Regions from separate parts of the Pseudomonas sp. ZS1P83 genome, predicted to be linked through region 2. Evidence: riboswitches for the same ligand, from Rfam matches in the RefSeq annotation. Region 2 holds a riboswitch; the other holds the start of a gene.
The links. Region 2 has a riboswitch for cobalamin ahead of cobW (cobalamin biosynthesis protein CobW). Riboswitches for the same ligand answer to the same signal wherever they lie in the genome.
Positions count from the first base shown of each region.

Region 1: it holds a riboswitch for cobalamin, as region 2 does, so the genes downstream of both, cobO (cob(I)yrinic acid a,c-diamide adenosyltransferase) here and cobW (cobalamin biosynthesis protein CobW) in region 2, are expected to answer to the same signal.

Region 1 covers NZ_CM142706.1:1,077,991-1,085,605, reverse strand. Annotated here, with positions in the region: gene cbiB (adenosylcobinamide-phosphate synthase CbiB) at 1-330, opposite strand, end outside; gene bluB (5,6-dimethylbenzimidazole synthase) at 327-977, opposite strand; gene ACYZT0_RS05240 (cobyrinate a,c-diamide synthase) at 974-2,311, opposite strand; gene cobO (cob(I)yrinic acid a,c-diamide adenosyltransferase) at 2,322-2,933, opposite strand; cobalamin riboswitch at 3,014-3,247, opposite strand; gene ACYZT0_RS05230 (hypothetical protein) at 3,402-3,986, shown strand; gene ACYZT0_RS05225 (PQQ-dependent sugar dehydrogenase) at 4,055-5,368, shown strand; gene ACYZT0_RS05220 (O-methyltransferase) at 5,373-6,026, opposite strand; gene ACYZT0_RS05215 (C40 family peptidase) at 6,042-6,578, opposite strand; gene ACYZT0_RS05210 (C40 family peptidase) at 6,744-7,394, opposite strand; gene hda (DnaA regulatory inactivator Hda) at 7,609-7,615, opposite strand, start outside.
Region 2 covers NZ_CM142706.1:1,816,092-1,823,706, forward strand. Annotated here, with positions in the region: gene cobM (precorrin-4 C(11)-methyltransferase) at 1-15, opposite strand, end outside; gene ACYZT0_RS08780 (cobalamin biosynthesis protein) at 99-512, opposite strand; gene ACYZT0_RS08785 (CbtA family protein) at 509-1,216, opposite strand; gene ACYZT0_RS08790 (CbtB domain-containing protein) at 1,228-1,431, opposite strand; cobalamin riboswitch at 1,552-1,780, opposite strand; cobalamin riboswitch at 1,958-2,170, shown strand; gene cobW (cobalamin biosynthesis protein CobW) at 2,273-3,334, shown strand; gene cobN (cobaltochelatase subunit CobN) at 3,338-7,111, shown strand; gene ACYZT0_RS08805 (ATP-binding protein) at 7,250-7,615, shown strand, end outside.

The sequences.
Region 1 (7,615 bases), 740 kb from region 2:
GTCCAGATCATCGCTGCGCAGGGCTTTGGCCACCGGCTCGACGTGTTCACCGAGGCTGCGCATGCCGAGGGCGCAGTACAGCGCTAGAATCTCGACCAGCCAACCGACATAAGGCGCCCAGGACAATGCAGTCGCCAGCAAAGTCAGTGGCAACACCGCGATCACCCATGCGGTGACGCCGTGGCTACGCCAGCCGCGACCGCCGGAGTTGAAACGTTGCTCGATGCGGTCGGCAAAACGGCCGAACGCCACCAGCGGATGCCAGCGTTTGGGTTCACCCAGCAGCGCATCCAGCGCAACCGCGGCGACACTCAACAACGCCACACTCATTGACTCACTCCCCAATAATTTTCGTACAGCAGCTCACTGAGCGGACGCGCCTGCGCCCAGCCTTCGAGTACCAGCATCGGCGCTGGATAGAATGCCTTGACCGGCCCCAGGCAAAGCACGGCCAAGGGCTTGGCACCGGCCGGCAAACCCAGCAGGTCCGCCAGGGCTTGCGGCTCGAACAGCGACACCCAGCCCATGCCCAGTCCTTCGGCGCGGGAGGCCAGCCAGAGGTTCTGGATCGCGCAGGACAACGAGGCCATGTCCATTTCCGGCAAAGTGCGACGGCCGAAGATATGGCGCTCGCGATCGTCCATCAGCGCGGCGACCAACACTTCGGCGCAGTCGTTGATGCCTTCGACTTTCAACTTCATGAATTCGTCAGTGCGCTCGCCAAGGGCTTCGGCGGTGCGGATGCGTTCTTCTTCCACCAGTAACTGAATCTTGCCACGCAGGGCTCGATCACTGATGCGGATGAAGCGCCAAGGCTGCATCAGGCCAACACTCGGTGCCTGATGCGCCGCTTCGAGCAGGCGCCGCAGTAACGCGGGCTCGACCGTGCCGCCGCTGAAATGACGCATGTCACGGCGTTCGCCGATGGCTCGGTAGACCGCTTCGCGTTCGGCCTGGCTGAATGCGTGGTCAGTCATGGCCTCTTCGCGGGCAAGCCCGCTCCCACAGGGTTTTGGTCAGGCGCAAATAGCGCGGCAACCGCCGATGGATTGGACGGGAAATAGAAGTGCACATAAGAGGCGGTCATCCGCCCTTCACGATAAACCGCCTCTGCCCCACGCCCGCCGTTAGGGCTCAGGCCACGAGCGATTGGCTCAAGCTCGGTGCTGGTCAGCGAATGGTGATAGGTGTGCCCGCGCAACGAACCTTCCGGCAACTCGACCGCCTGCAACGCCAACGCGGCCAGACGCTTTTGCATCACCGCATCCCCCGCCAGCAAGCCGACCATTTCAGCGCGAGCGCCCTCGACATCGGTCAACGAATCAAGCAAATAAAGCATGCCACCACACTCGGCCAACAACGGTTTACCCGCCGCATGGTGAGCGCGGATTGCGGACAGCATTGTGGTGTTCTGTGACAGCGCCACATGGTGCAGTTCGGGATAACCGCCTGGCAGATAGAGGCTGTCCGCTTCCGGCAATTGCGCATCACGGATCGGCGAGAAAAACGCCAATTCGGCGCCCATGGCGCGCAGCAGGTCGAGGCTCGCGCCATAGGTGAAGGCAAACGCTTCGTCACGGGCCACGGCAATTCGCACTCCGGCCAGCAACAGCTCGGCAGCGATCTCATCAGGGGCTGCGAATTCCACCGCCGGTGGCAGCGCGACCTCGCAACTGCTGGCCAGTGCATCGGCCGCTGCATCGAGGCGCAGGTCGAGATCGTTCAACTCACTGGCCTGAACCAGACCCAAATGACGACTCGGCAATTCGATCCCGGTTTCCCGGGACAAGGCACCGTACCAGCGCAAACCTTCAGTGAGGCTGCCTTCAAGTAATTGCGCGTGACGCAGGGTGCCGACGCGGTTGGCCAGCACACCGGCAAACGGCAAATCCGGCTGATAGCGCGCCAGCCCCAGGGCCAGTGCGCCAAAGGTCTGGGCCATGGCGGTGCCGTCGATCACACCCAGCACCGGCACACCAAAATGCCGCGCCAGATCAGCGCTGGACGGCGTACCGTCAAACAACCCCATGACGCCTTCGATGAGGATCAGATCGGCTTCGCCGGCGGCTTCCCACAACAGACGACGACTTTCCTGCTCGCCGACCATCCACATGTCCAGTTGATACACCGGCGCACCGCTGGCGCGCTCGAGAATCATCGGGTCGAGAAAGTCCGGGCCGCACTTGAACACGCGAACCTTGCGCCCCTGATTGCGATGCAAACGGGCCAGCGCGGCGGTGACGGTGGTCTTGCCCTGACCGGAGGCCGGCGCGGCAATCAGTACCGCCGGGCAGTGACGACTGATTTTCATAATGTAGTATTCACAGCTCGACGCCTTTTTGCGCTTTGATCCCGGCCTGGAACGCGTGTTTGATCACGCCCATTTCGGTGACCGTGTCAGCTAGTTCGATCATCTCCGGCTTAGCGCCGCGACCGGTGACCAGCACATGCTGCATCGGCGGACGCGCCTGCAAATCGCTGAGTACCTGATCGAGATCGAGGTAGCCGTGCTTGAGCGCAATGTTCAACTCATCCAGCACCACCAGGCCAATCGACGGATCACTGAGCAATTCGCGGGACACCGCCCACGCCGCTTCAGCGGCGGCGATGTCACGCTGGCGATCCTGGGTTTCCCAGGTGAAGCCCTCGCCCATCACATGAAAACGCACCTGTTCCGGGAAGCGCCGGAAGAACAGTTCTTCGCCGGTGCTGTTGCGCCCCTTGATGAACTGCACCACGCCACACTGCATGCCGTGGCCCATGGACCGGGCGAGCATGCCGAAAGCCGAGCTGCTTTTTCCTTTGCCGTTTCCGGTCAGCACCAGCAGCAGGCCGCATTCATTCGGGGAGTTGGCGATGCGTTCGTCGATCACGGCTTTTTTGCGCAGCATGCGTGCCAGATGACGTTCGTCACGATCGGGGGTATCAGGCATGGGGAGCTCTCCGTTGAGGCTGGATAACGGCGGGCAGGCACAAGAATAGACGGCAAAAAGCCTGGCATCGCCCACCGTGATGCCGCTGGATGGATCAGGCCGGTCTCCGGGCTCATGAGCGGCGATTCGCCTGACTGCGCGCCTTCCCATGTCGAGATCAACACAGTGGCTCAAGGCGCAGTCTTTACTCATTTACCGTTGCGGGGGCAGCGCCGGGATCGTGGTTCTTCATTAGTTGAATGAACGTACTCACCGGCTTCCCTGTTTCACTCTGTCGACCAAGGTCACAGAGCACCTGAAACAAGCCGCGAAGGTTAGAGGGTTGGGGATGGAGCGTCAATTGAAGACAGGCAGACTGCGAGCGAATAACTGCCGTCGATCAATTATCTGACGCCAATCTTGTGCCACACTCCCAGCAGTGATATCAAAGAGCCACAACCTCACAACACAATAACAAAGGTGAGCCACATGCAAGGCATGATCATCAGCAATCCGAAGCTGGAATTCCTGCGCCCGGTGCTGGAACGCTGGTTTGACTGTATCGACCGCTACAACGCCGTGCGCGGCGATAACGACACGCCTTACTGGTTCGACGAAAAAGCCAACCTGAGCCTGCTGTCCGCCGCTGCGTGGATGGCGGAAATGGTTACACTGCAACAAACACCGACCCGTAAACAGACCGAAGAAGGCGAACGCAATGGCCGCGCCGATCTGTTTATCGCTACCCGCGAAGAACGCGCTTACCTTCAGACGAGCCAGCGCTGGCCACGCGTCAACAGCCTGAACCTGACTCAAGCATTGCAGGACATCACCAGCGACGCCAAGCGCATCAGCTACGCCAGCGACCTGAAACTCGGCTGCCTGTTCGTTGCGCCACAAAAGGCTCAACAAAGCACTACTCCGGAAGAACTCCAGGACATGGTCCACGACCTGCAAAAGGAACACACCTGCGCGGTGGCCTGGTATTTCCCCTACGCCTATCGCAAGTTGCGCAACGAAGCCGGCAACTATCACCCCGGCATTGCCGTGCTGCTCAAGGAAGCCCGCGGCTGACCGGTTGAACCATCGCGCACCTGCGCTTCTCTATTGATTAGAACAATGCATTCATAGGGAAGATCAGCATGCGCAAGCCTCAGTTCGCTCTCGTCATCGTGTTCGCCGGAGGGCTTGCCGCCTGTGGTGAAACCTCCAGGCTGCAAGTCTCCGACGGCACCGGCCCGTCGCCCAAGCTGCCAGAACCAAACAAAACCCTGATCCCGACGGTGAACATCGCCCCGGCGATCGGCTGGCCGAACGGCGCGAAACCCATCGCTGCGACAGGGACTCAGGTGGCGGCCTTTGCTGAAGGTCTCGATCACCCGCGCTGGCTCTACGTGTTGCCCAACGGCGACGTGCTGGTCGCCGAAACCAATGCCCCGCCCAAACCCGATGACGGCAAAGGCATCCGTGGCTGGGTCATGGGCAAAGTCATGGGCCGTGCCGGCGCCACAGTCCCGAGCCCGAACCGCATCACGCTGCTGCGGGACAAGGACCACGACGGCATCGCCGAAACCCGAACGGTGTTTCTGGAAAACCTAAACTCACCCTTCGGCATGACCCTGGTCGGCAATGACCTGTACGTCGCCGACACGGACCGCTTGCTGCGCTTCCACTATGAAAACGGCGAGACGGCGGTCAAGTCACAGCCAATGAAGGTGATAGACCTGCCGGGCGGTACGCTGAATCACCACTGGACCAAAAACGTCATCGCCAGCAAGGACGGCAGCAAGTTGTACGTCACGGTGGGCTCCAACAGCAACGTGGCTGAAAACGGCATGGACAAGGAAGAAGGTCGCGCGGCGATCTGGGAAGTGGATCGTGCCACCGGCAACCATCGAATCTTCGCCTCGGGGATTCGTAATCCGAACGGTCTGGCCTGGGAGCCTCAGAGCGGCGCACTGTGGACGGCGGTCAACGAGCGCGACGAAATCGGCAGCGACCTGGTGCCGGACTACATCACTTCGGTCAAGGACGGCGCGTTTTATGGCTGGCCTTACAGCTATTACGGCCAGCACGTCGACATTCGCGTCGAGCCGCGAAACCCCGACCTCGTGGCCAAGGCCATTGCTCCGGACTACGCGGTCGGCCCGCATACCGCATCGCTGGGCCTGACGTTCGCTGAAGGCAACACGCTGCCAGCGCAGTTCAAGGAAGGCGCATTCATCGGCCAGCATGGCTCATGGAACCGTAAGCCGCACAGTGGCTACAAAGTGATTTTCGTACCGTTCAACGCGGGGAAACCGATCGGGCAGCCGATTGATGTGCTCACAGGGTTCCTCAATGACGAGGAAAAAGCCATGGGCCGTCCCGTAGGCGTGGTGATTGATCAGCAGGGTGATTTGTTGGTAGCGGATGACGTGGGGAACAAGGTGTGGCGCGTATCGGCGGCCAAGTAAACGCTTAGCGCTTACGGCACAGGGTCAATCCATCGCCCAACGGCAACAATGACAGATCCACACGCGAGTCATCCTTCAAGGCGCGATTGAGCGCCTGGATGGCTCGGGTGTCTTCGCTCTCGGGATTTTCCTCAAGCACCCGTCCGCTCCACAGCGTGTTATCAAACACCGCCAGACCACCGACGCGCAGCAGTCGCAGGGCGTGCTCCAGATAACGTGGGTAGTTGGCTTTGTCGGCATCAATGAAGATCAGGTCGAACGGCTCTTGCTGATCCAGCAGGGCCAAGGTTTCCAGCGCGGGCGCCAAGCGTAGGTCAATCCGCTCGGCAAGCCCCGCCTCCTGCCAGTAACGACGTGCGATGGCATTGTAGTCGCCGGGAATGTCGCAGCAGATCATCGAGCCGTCATCCGGCAATGCAGCCACCATGCACAAGGCGCTGTAACCGGTGAAGGTGCCGACTTCCAGTAGACGCTTGGCGCCGGTGAGTTTCACCAGTAACGCGAGGAACTGGCCCTGCTCCGGCGCCACTTGCCAGCGAGCCATGGGCAGCGCCTGGGTTTCATCACGCAGACGCTTGAGCAGCGGCGTTTCGCGCAGGGAAACGTCGAGCAGGTATTGATACAGGGAATCGTCGAGATTGAGTGTGCGAGCGGTCATGACAACCTCTGCAATTTAGGGGTTGCGTGCCAAGTGCTCCGGTTGCAAGACGCGCTTGGCACTCAGATAGGCTTTCTGCCAGTAAGCTTTGGACAAGCTGTCAAGCTTCACCGTGCCGCCGGTGGCGGGCGCATGGACGAAGCGACCTTCGCCGACGTAGATCCCGGCGTGGCTGACCTGGGAGCCGCCATTGGTGGCGAAGAAGATCAGGTCGCCGGTTTGCAGTCCTTCCTTGCCCACGTTGGCCGCCTGCATGCTAATCATCTCGCGCGTGGTACGCGGCAGGGAAATGCCGGCGACGTCACGGTAGACATAACCGATCAGTCCGCTGCAATCGAAACCCGAATCCGGCGTGTTGCCACCCCAACGATACGGCGTGCCCACCAGGCCGAGCGCGCGGAACAATACGTCTTCTGCCTCAGGGGAGAATGCTTGGGAGGAACCGAAAACAATGGGCGCGCGAACCACCGGCGCAGGAGGCGGTGTACGGCTGGCGCAGGCGCTGAGCAGCGCTGCGAAGCACATGATTGCGAGGCGGGCCGACGTCGACATAAGGAGAACATCCTGATCTGGCTGCGGCTTTTTCTGCCGGGAGGACAGAAAAGAAAACCGCCTGCGCAGGACGCAGGCGGTTTGCCATCAATAATAGATCAGGATTCTAGCGGCTACGCGGCAAACTTCAAGTAAGACTTTAAGTTCACCTTACAAAATGTCCGCTTACTTGCGTGCCGTGACGATAGTCGGGGCTGCAGTTGGCGCCATCGCCAGTGCGCGCTTGGCTTCGATGAAGGTCTTGCTCCAATAGCTGTCGCCCAGACTATCGATCCGGACACCACCGCTGCGGCGGCTGCTGGAATGGATGAACTGGTTGTCACCCAGGTAGATCCCGGCGTGACTGACGCGGCCGCGACGGCCATTGGTGGCGAAAAACAGCAAGTCGCCAGGCTTCAGTTTGCTGCGCGAAACCAACGGAGCGTCCACGTTGATCATTTCGCGAGTGGAGCGTGGCAGGTTGAGGCCGGCTTCTTCACGAAACAGGTAACCGATGAAGCCACTGCAATCAAAGCCGGCTTCGGAGGTGCCGCCGAAACGGTAACGGGTACCGATCAGGGACATGCCGCGTTCGAGGATGCTGTCGGCCAGAACCGGAAGCTGGTACGACTTGCCGCCAGCGAAGTCTGCCAATTCTTTTTCGGTGGCCGCCTCTTCCTGTTCAAGCGCTTGCTGATAAAGAACGGAAGATTGGGCAGTAACAGAATTTTTAGCCTGCTGTTGCTGCTCTTGCTGGGACACTGGAGAGTGAGCAGCGCAACCGAACAACAGGGTGACGAATGCGAGGGGCACGAGGGGTGCAAAGCGATTTAGCATGGGCACGACCGTGGCTGATAGTTGTAAAGAAGGCGAGACTATGCCCGCTATCAACCTCATTTGCAAATTCAATCGATCTTGATGTGACTTATCGGTTTCTCGTTTACATCTAAGCGCTTAAGTCCGTTTTAGACGTTGGCGCAGCCTGCAACCCCGCAGGAAAGCTGGATTCTTGACGCCTGAAATATGCCAAAACCCGCGACAGGCTTGGGTTTTACCAG
Region 2 (7,615 bases):
GAAGTAGACGGTCATCGTCGGTTCCTGTGAGAAAAAGGGGCTGGACAAAGCTTCAGATGAAGATTGCTCATGATCGAAGGCGGGGATTATCGAGGATTTTAGGCGACGCAGGCCAATGCCAAGGTGGCCTGGGCATATTTTTGTCGTGAAATCAGCAATTTTGCCGGTGCCTGGGCCAGTTGTTCGGCCAGGGCCAGGGCGGCACTTTCCGCGACGCCGTAGCAGCCGGTGCGTTCGAACGCAATGTCCGAGCGGTGGCTCAGTTGCGGTTGATAGCCGGCCAGTTGTTCGCTGCTGAAGTACATCAATGGTAATTCAAGCTGTTCGGCCAACTCGATCAAGCCAGGTTCTTCGCGCTTCAGTTCGATGCTGGCCAGCGCCATGATCTGGCGAAGTTCGATCTTATGAGCTTGTAACGCCTGATCGAGCAGCGCCCGCAGCGTGCTGACGGGGCAGCCGCGCTGGCAGCCCAGGCCAACTACCAGGGTCGGCGCTGCGCTGGTGTCAGTCATGCGTGGTATTGACCATCGCTTTTGCGACGGTACAACCAGGCACTGATCAAGCCCAGGGCCAGCCAGAACGCAACGTTGGTCAGCTGCGAAGCGATTTTGAACTGAGCTTCCAGGGCTTCTGGAGCCAGCATCGAGTGGACTTCCGGTTGTGGTGCGCCGATCACGTGAGGAGCGGCCAGAATGGCCACGCCGAGCACTTTCATCAACCAGTGGCGGCTAAACACGATCAATGCGATGCCGACTGCGGTGGAGGCGGCAGTGCCGATCCACCAGACCTGCCGTTGCGCCAAATCAGCCGCGGCAGTGCCCGGCAGCTCAGGCGGCAGACCGAGGGTCGGCGCCAGCACGAACGTCGCATAACCGGCCAGGCCCCAGAGCAGGCCTTGGGAAGTGCGAGTCGGTGCGCGCAAGGTGTAAAGACCGGCAAGCATCAGGGCGAAACCGACCGCTACCACCAGGTTGCCGCCCGTGGTCGACAGCACGCGCTGCCAGCCGTCTTCCGGTTCCCAGGCTTCGGCGTCGTGAGTGTGAGCGGCGACAGCACCCGCGCCGTGTTCGTGAACTGCAACAGCGGCAGGCTCGGATTTTTCGTAAGTCTCAGCCTGCAAAATCAGCGGAGCCACCCAGAAGCTTTGCAGCAGGGTCAGCAATAGGGCGGCCAGCAGCCCGGTGAACCCTGCGGTTTGCGCAATACGCTTGATCATGTCAGCAGGTCTCAATGGCACGGGAACGCAGAGCTGTGGCGGGTATCGTGCGCGGCGTTGTGCACCGCTTCGATGTGCGAGAAACCGGCGAAATACACCAGGCTGGCGCCAAGGATAGACGCACACACAGCGGCGGTCAGGCGTTGAGTCAGGGTCGTGGTGGTGCTGGCGGTGCTCTTATCGGTGTTGCTGCCGGTACTGCTGATGATCGACATGGCGCTTCCCTCTGGTCAGTCAGCGGGTGAATAGAGCGCATGGAAGACCCCTGCGAGTCGGGCACGCAGAGGTTCAAACAGCGCCCGCCCACCGCGGGTTTGTTATTCAGTGATCGTAATGGTCACTTTGTGTTGCGGGCCGGTCTCCGGGCTCACGAGGGGCGCTGGCTTTCGCCTTGACCTGCAAACATCACCTTCCCATGCCAAACTGCTGGCACAGTGGATCTGACGCTTCGCTCGCTTACCGTTGCGGGGGCAGCACCGGACTGACATGACTTTAGAGTAAAGCACATGATTCACCGGTTTCCCGTTTCACCCTGTGAAGGGCACCCGTAACAAGGTGTGTAGGAGAGCATGGCCGGGGGTTGGGCGTCAATTGGCAAGGGTTCTCAACTCGAGACCGAGGTGAATTCTTCGCGGGCAAGCCTCGCTCCTACAGAAACACCACCGATCTGTAGGAGCGAGGCTTGCCCGCGAAGGGGCCGGTGAGGGCGCCACAAGACATTGACCCGCCCCCACACGATGCGTAGCCTTGCGCTTTCGAGGTTCTTCGGCGTCTGCCGAAGCTAAGAAGGGAACGCGGTCGATGCCGCGGCTGCCCCCGCAACTGTGAACGGTTCTGTTGGCTGCCACGCCACTGCAAGCCCTGTCCATCGGGCCCGCGGGAAGGCGCAGCCAACGCCAGTCGAACGACTGGCAAGCCGTCAGCCAGGAGACCTGCCTCGACACAGATTCTCACTTTCAACCGGGCGGGGTGATCCGGTGGCGAACTCTTCAGGCACGCGCGTCCGCGTTGCCGGTCGTCGTCCCGTATGCCCGCCACCTTGCCAAAGGGCATCCGATGAAAACACTGGCCAAACTCCCCGTCACCATCGTTACCGGCTTCCTCGGCTCGGGCAAAACCACCTTGCTGCGGCACATGCTCGACAACGCGCAGGGCCGCCGCATCGCGGTGATCGTCAACGAGTTCGGCGAGCTGGGCATCGACGGCGAAATCCTCAAGCAGTGCTCCATCGGCTGCACTGAGGAAGAAGCCAGCGGCCGCGTTTATGAATTGGCCAACGGCTGCCTGTGCTGCACCGTTCAAGAAGAATTCTTCCCGGTGATGCGCGAATTGGTCGCCCGCCGCGGCGACCTCGACCACATCCTCATCGAAACCTCGGGTCTGGCCCTGCCAAAACCGCTGGTGCAAGCCTTCCAGTGGCCAGAAATCCGCAGCGCCTGCACCGTTGACGCGGTGATCACCGTGGTCGATAGCCCAGCGGTCGCCGCCGGCACCTTCGCGGCTTTCCCGGACCAGGTCGATGCCCAGCGCAAACTCGACCCGAACCTGGACCACGAATCGCCACTGCACGAGCTGTTCGCCGACCAACTGGCCAGCGCCGACCTGGTGATTCTCAACAAGGCCGACCTGATCAGCCCCGAAGACCTGGCCCGTGTGCGCCTGGAAGTCGCCGAAGAATTGCCGCCCGCCGTAAAAGTCATCGAAGCCAGCAGCGGCCGCGTGCCATTGGACGTGCTGATCGGCCTCGGCGCCGGTTCCGAAGAGCACATCGACAGCCGCCACAGCCACCACGATCACCACCACGAAGGTGAAGACGATCACGATCACGATGCGTTCGATTCGATCTCCATCGAACTGCCGCAAGCCGACGAAAGCCTGCTGATGGACGCGCTGACCCAACTCGTCGTCAAGCACGGCATCCTGCGCGTAAAAGGCTTCGCTGCGATCCCGAACAAGCCGATGCGCTTGCTGATCCAGGGCGTGGGCACGCGTTTCGACAAGCATTTCGACCGTCAGTGGGGCGCCGAAGAAGCGCGTACCACGCGCTTGGTGCTGATCGGCCAGGAACTCGACGCCGCGCAACTCGAAGCGCAATTGCGCGCTGCGCTCAGCGTTTAAGCCATGCACCTGCTCAGGACCCAGCCCGGCGGTTTCGTGTCGGATGACAACATTGCCGACCTTGGACAGACCCCCGCCGAACTGGTGATCCTGTGCAGCGGCGATTCCAGCCTGGCGCTGCTCGCTGAAGCGGCACAGCAGTTACCCGACGATTACCCGAGCGTGCGCCTGGCCAATCCGATGCAGGTGCAGAATCACGCGTCGGTCGACCTGTATGTCGACGAAGTGCTGCGCCACGCCAAGGTGATTCTGATCTCGCTGCACGGCGGCATCGCCTATTGGCGTTATGGCGTGGAGCGCTTGGTAGAGTTGTCTCAGCGCGGCGTGCAGCTGATTCTGGTGCCCGGCGATGACCGCCCGGACCCGGAACTCAGCGACCTGAGCACCGTGGCTGCCGGCGACCGCGATCGGCTTTGGCATTTTTTGCGTCAGGGCGGCATGAGCAATGCCCTGGATTTTTTCCGCTGCCTCGCCAATCGTTGGCTGGGACGCGATTACGCCTGGGCCGAGCCGCAAACCCTGCCGCGCACGGCGATCTACCATCCGCAAAAAAGCCCCGCAGACCTTCACGATTGGCAAGCCGACTGGCAGGCCGATCAACCGGTAGCTGCGGTGCTGTTCTACCGCTCGCATTTGCAGGCGGCGAACACCGGTTTCATCGATGTTTTCTGCCAGCGTTTGCAGGCCGCGGGGTTGAACCCGTTGCCGATTGCGCTGGCCAGTTTGAAAGAGCCCGGCTGCCTAACGGCGGTCGAGGACTGGTTGGATGAAGTCGAAGCGGGGGTGATTCTCAACACCACCGGTTTCGCTCAATCCAGCCCCGAAGCGCCGCACCTGCGACCGTTTCGTCGCAACATCCCAGTGATTCAGGCGATTTGCGCCCAGGACAACGAGCCCGGTTGGCGCGCCAGTGAACAGGGGCTCGGTCCACGTGACCTGGCGATGCACATCGCGCTACCGGAACTGGATGGCCGAATCATCAGCCGGCCGATCAGCTTCAAGGACCTGGCCTGGCGCAGCGAGCGCAGTCAATCCGACGTGGTCTGCTACCGACCGCAACCTGAACGCATGGATTTTGTCGCCGAACTGGCGCGGCGCTGGATTGATCTGGCGCGCGTGCCCAATGGCGAGAAGCGCATCGCCCTGATCCTCGCCAACTACCCGACCCGTGATGGGCGTATCGGTAACGGCGTGGGCCTCGACACCCCGGCCGCCGCGCTGAATATCCTCCGTGCGCTGCACACCGAAGGATATCCGCTACCGGCGCAGTTGCCGGACACGGGCACCGCGTTGATCCAGCAATTGCTCGGTGGCGTCAGCAACGACCTCGACACCCTTGACCAGCGTCCCTGTCAGCAAAGCCTGTCGATGGACGACTATCTGCTGATGTTCAACGCCTTGCCGGAATCCAACCGCCAGGCCGTGCTGGAACGTTGGGGCACGCCGCAAAGCGATCCGATGTTCCGTGGCGGGCGAATGATGATCGCCGGGTTGCGCTTTGGCCTGACCTTCGTCGGTATCCAACCGACGCGCGGTTATCAGGTTGATCCGAGCGCGGTGTATCACGACCCGGACCTGGTGCCGCCTCACGGTTATCTGGCGTTCTACTTCTGGTTGCGTAATACCTACGGCGCCCACGGCGTGATCCACGTCGGCAAGCACGGCAATCTGGAATGGCTGCCGGGCAAGGGGGTCGGGCTGTCGGAGAATTGCTGGCCGGATGCGTTGCTCGGGCCGCTGCCGAACATCTATCCGTTCATCGTCAACGACCCGGGCGAGGGCGCCCAGGCCAAGCGCCGCACCCAGGCCGTGATCATCGATCACCTGATGCCGCCGCTGACGCGTGCCGAAACCTACGGTCCGTTGCGCAACCTCGAATTACTCGCCGACGAGTATTACGAAGCGCAATTGCTCGATCCGCGCCGTGCCCGGGAATTGCAGCGCGACATCCTGCAACTGGTGCGCGAAACGCACATCGACCGTGAACTGCAACTGGATGAGAAGCTCGACAGTGATGCCGATGCGGCGATCTGGTTGCCGCGTCTGGACACGTATTTGTGCGACTTGAAAGAGTCGCAGATCCGCGATGGTTTGCATGTGTTCGGCGAGTCGCCGACCGGCCGTTTGCGTATTGACACCTTGCTGGCGTTGCTGCGTATCCCGCGTGGCGATGGGCGTGGCGCACATTCGAGTCTGCTGCGGGCGCTGGCCAAGGCGTTCGCGTTGGGCTTCGATCCGCTGGATTGTGCGCTCGCCGAACCTTGGACCGGGCCGCGTCCGATTGAACTGCAAACCCTCACCGATGAAGTCTGGCGCACAGCCGGTGATACCCGCGAACGTCTGGAATTGTTCGCCACACAGCTGATCGAGCAGGCCTTGAACACTGAGAGTGAGCTGCTGAACGCGCCAGGCTGGTCAGAGGTGAAAGCCATCATCGATAGCCTGCGTGAGGTCGTCGCTCCACGGCTGGACGCCTGCGGTCCGGCGGAAATGCGCGGTCTGCTCGACGCGCTCAGCGGCCGTTTCGTGCCGGCCGGCCCCAGTGGTGCGCCGAGTCGCGGTCGACTCGACGTGCTGCCGACCGGGCGCAACTTCTACTCGGTGGACGTGCGTAACCTGCCGACCACCACCGCGTGGCGCATCGGTTTCCAGTCGGCCAACCTGATTCTTGAGCGACACCTGCAAGACCACGGCGATCACCTGCGCCAACTCGGCCTGTCGGTGTGGGGCACCGCGACCATGCGCACCGGCGGCGATGACATCGCCCAGGCCATGGCGCTGATGGGCGTGCGCCCGGTCTGGGCGACGGGCAGTCAGCGGGTCGACGACTTCGAAATTCTGCCACTGAGCCTGCTGGACCGGCCGCGCGTGGACGTGACCTTGCGCGTCTCCGGATTCTTTCGCGATGCCTTCGCCAATTTGATCCGTCTGTTCGACGCCGCCGTGCAAGCGGTCGCGGCCCTCGACGAGCCGGACGACCTCAACCCCCTGGCCGCCAAGGTGCGTGCCGAGCGCGAAGCGTTGATGCAATCGGGGCTGGATGAAGACGCGGCCAGGCGTCAGGCCGGTTGGCGCATCTTTGGCGCCAAACCGGGCGCTTACGGCGCGGGTGTGCAGGGCGCCATCGATGGTCGTCTGTGGCAAAGCCGCGATGACCTGGCCGACGTTTATTTGAACTGGGGCGGCTACGCTTACGGCGGTTCTGACGAAGGCACCGCGGCGCGAGAGCAGTTCGCTCAGCGCCTGAGCCAAGTGCAAGCTGTGCTGCAAAACCAGGACAACCGTGAGCACGACTTGCTCGACTCCAACGACTATTACCAGTTCCAGGGCGGCATGCTCGCGGCCGTAGAAAGCCTCAGTGGTGAAGCAGCGGCCAGTTACCATGGCGATCACAGTCAGCCGGACTTGCCGAAGATCCGCACGTTGAAGGAAGAGCTGAACCGGGTGATCCGCTCCCGGGCGGCCAATCCCAAGTGGATCGACGGCGTGAAGCGCCACGGCTATAAAGGTGCGTTTGAACTCGCGGCAACGGTTGATAATGTTTTTGCGTTCGACGCGACCACGCAGCTGATCGACGATCACCAGTATGCGTTGCTGGCGGAGGCGTATTTGCTGGACCCGGCGACCCGGGATTTTGTTCGTGAGCATAATCCGCATGCGTTGCGCGATATGACTGAACGGATGCTGGAGGCGCAGCAGCGGGGGATGTGGAAGGAGCCGGGTGAGTATCGGGAGGCGCTGGAGAATTTGTTGCTCGACATAGAAGAAGACAGCTAACCGATCGTTCCCACGCTCTGCGTGGGAATGCCTCAACGGACGCTCCGCGTTCGGCTTTTGGGACGCAGAGCGTCCCGGGCTGCATTCCCACGCGGAGCGTGGGAACGATCAATCACCGACCATGATGAGAAACCCGACATGACCGACACCCCCCATTTCCCTCTCTCCGCCGTGGTCGGCGCCGACGATCTCAAACTCGCCCTCTACCTGACCGCCATCGACCCAAGAATTGGCGGCGTACTCATCGAAGGCCCCCGCGGCATGGCCAAGTCAACGCTGGCCCGAGGCCTGGCGGATCTGCTGGCCAGCGGCCAATTCGTGACATTGCCGTTGGGCGCCACCGAAGAACGGTTGGTGGGCACGCTCGACCTTGACGCCGCGCTGAGCGAGGGTCGCGCACAGTTTTCCCCCGGTGTGCTGGCCAAGGCTGACGGCGGCGTGCTCTACGTTGATGAGGTCAATTTATTGCCCGATCACCTGGTGGACCTGCTGTTGGATGTGGCC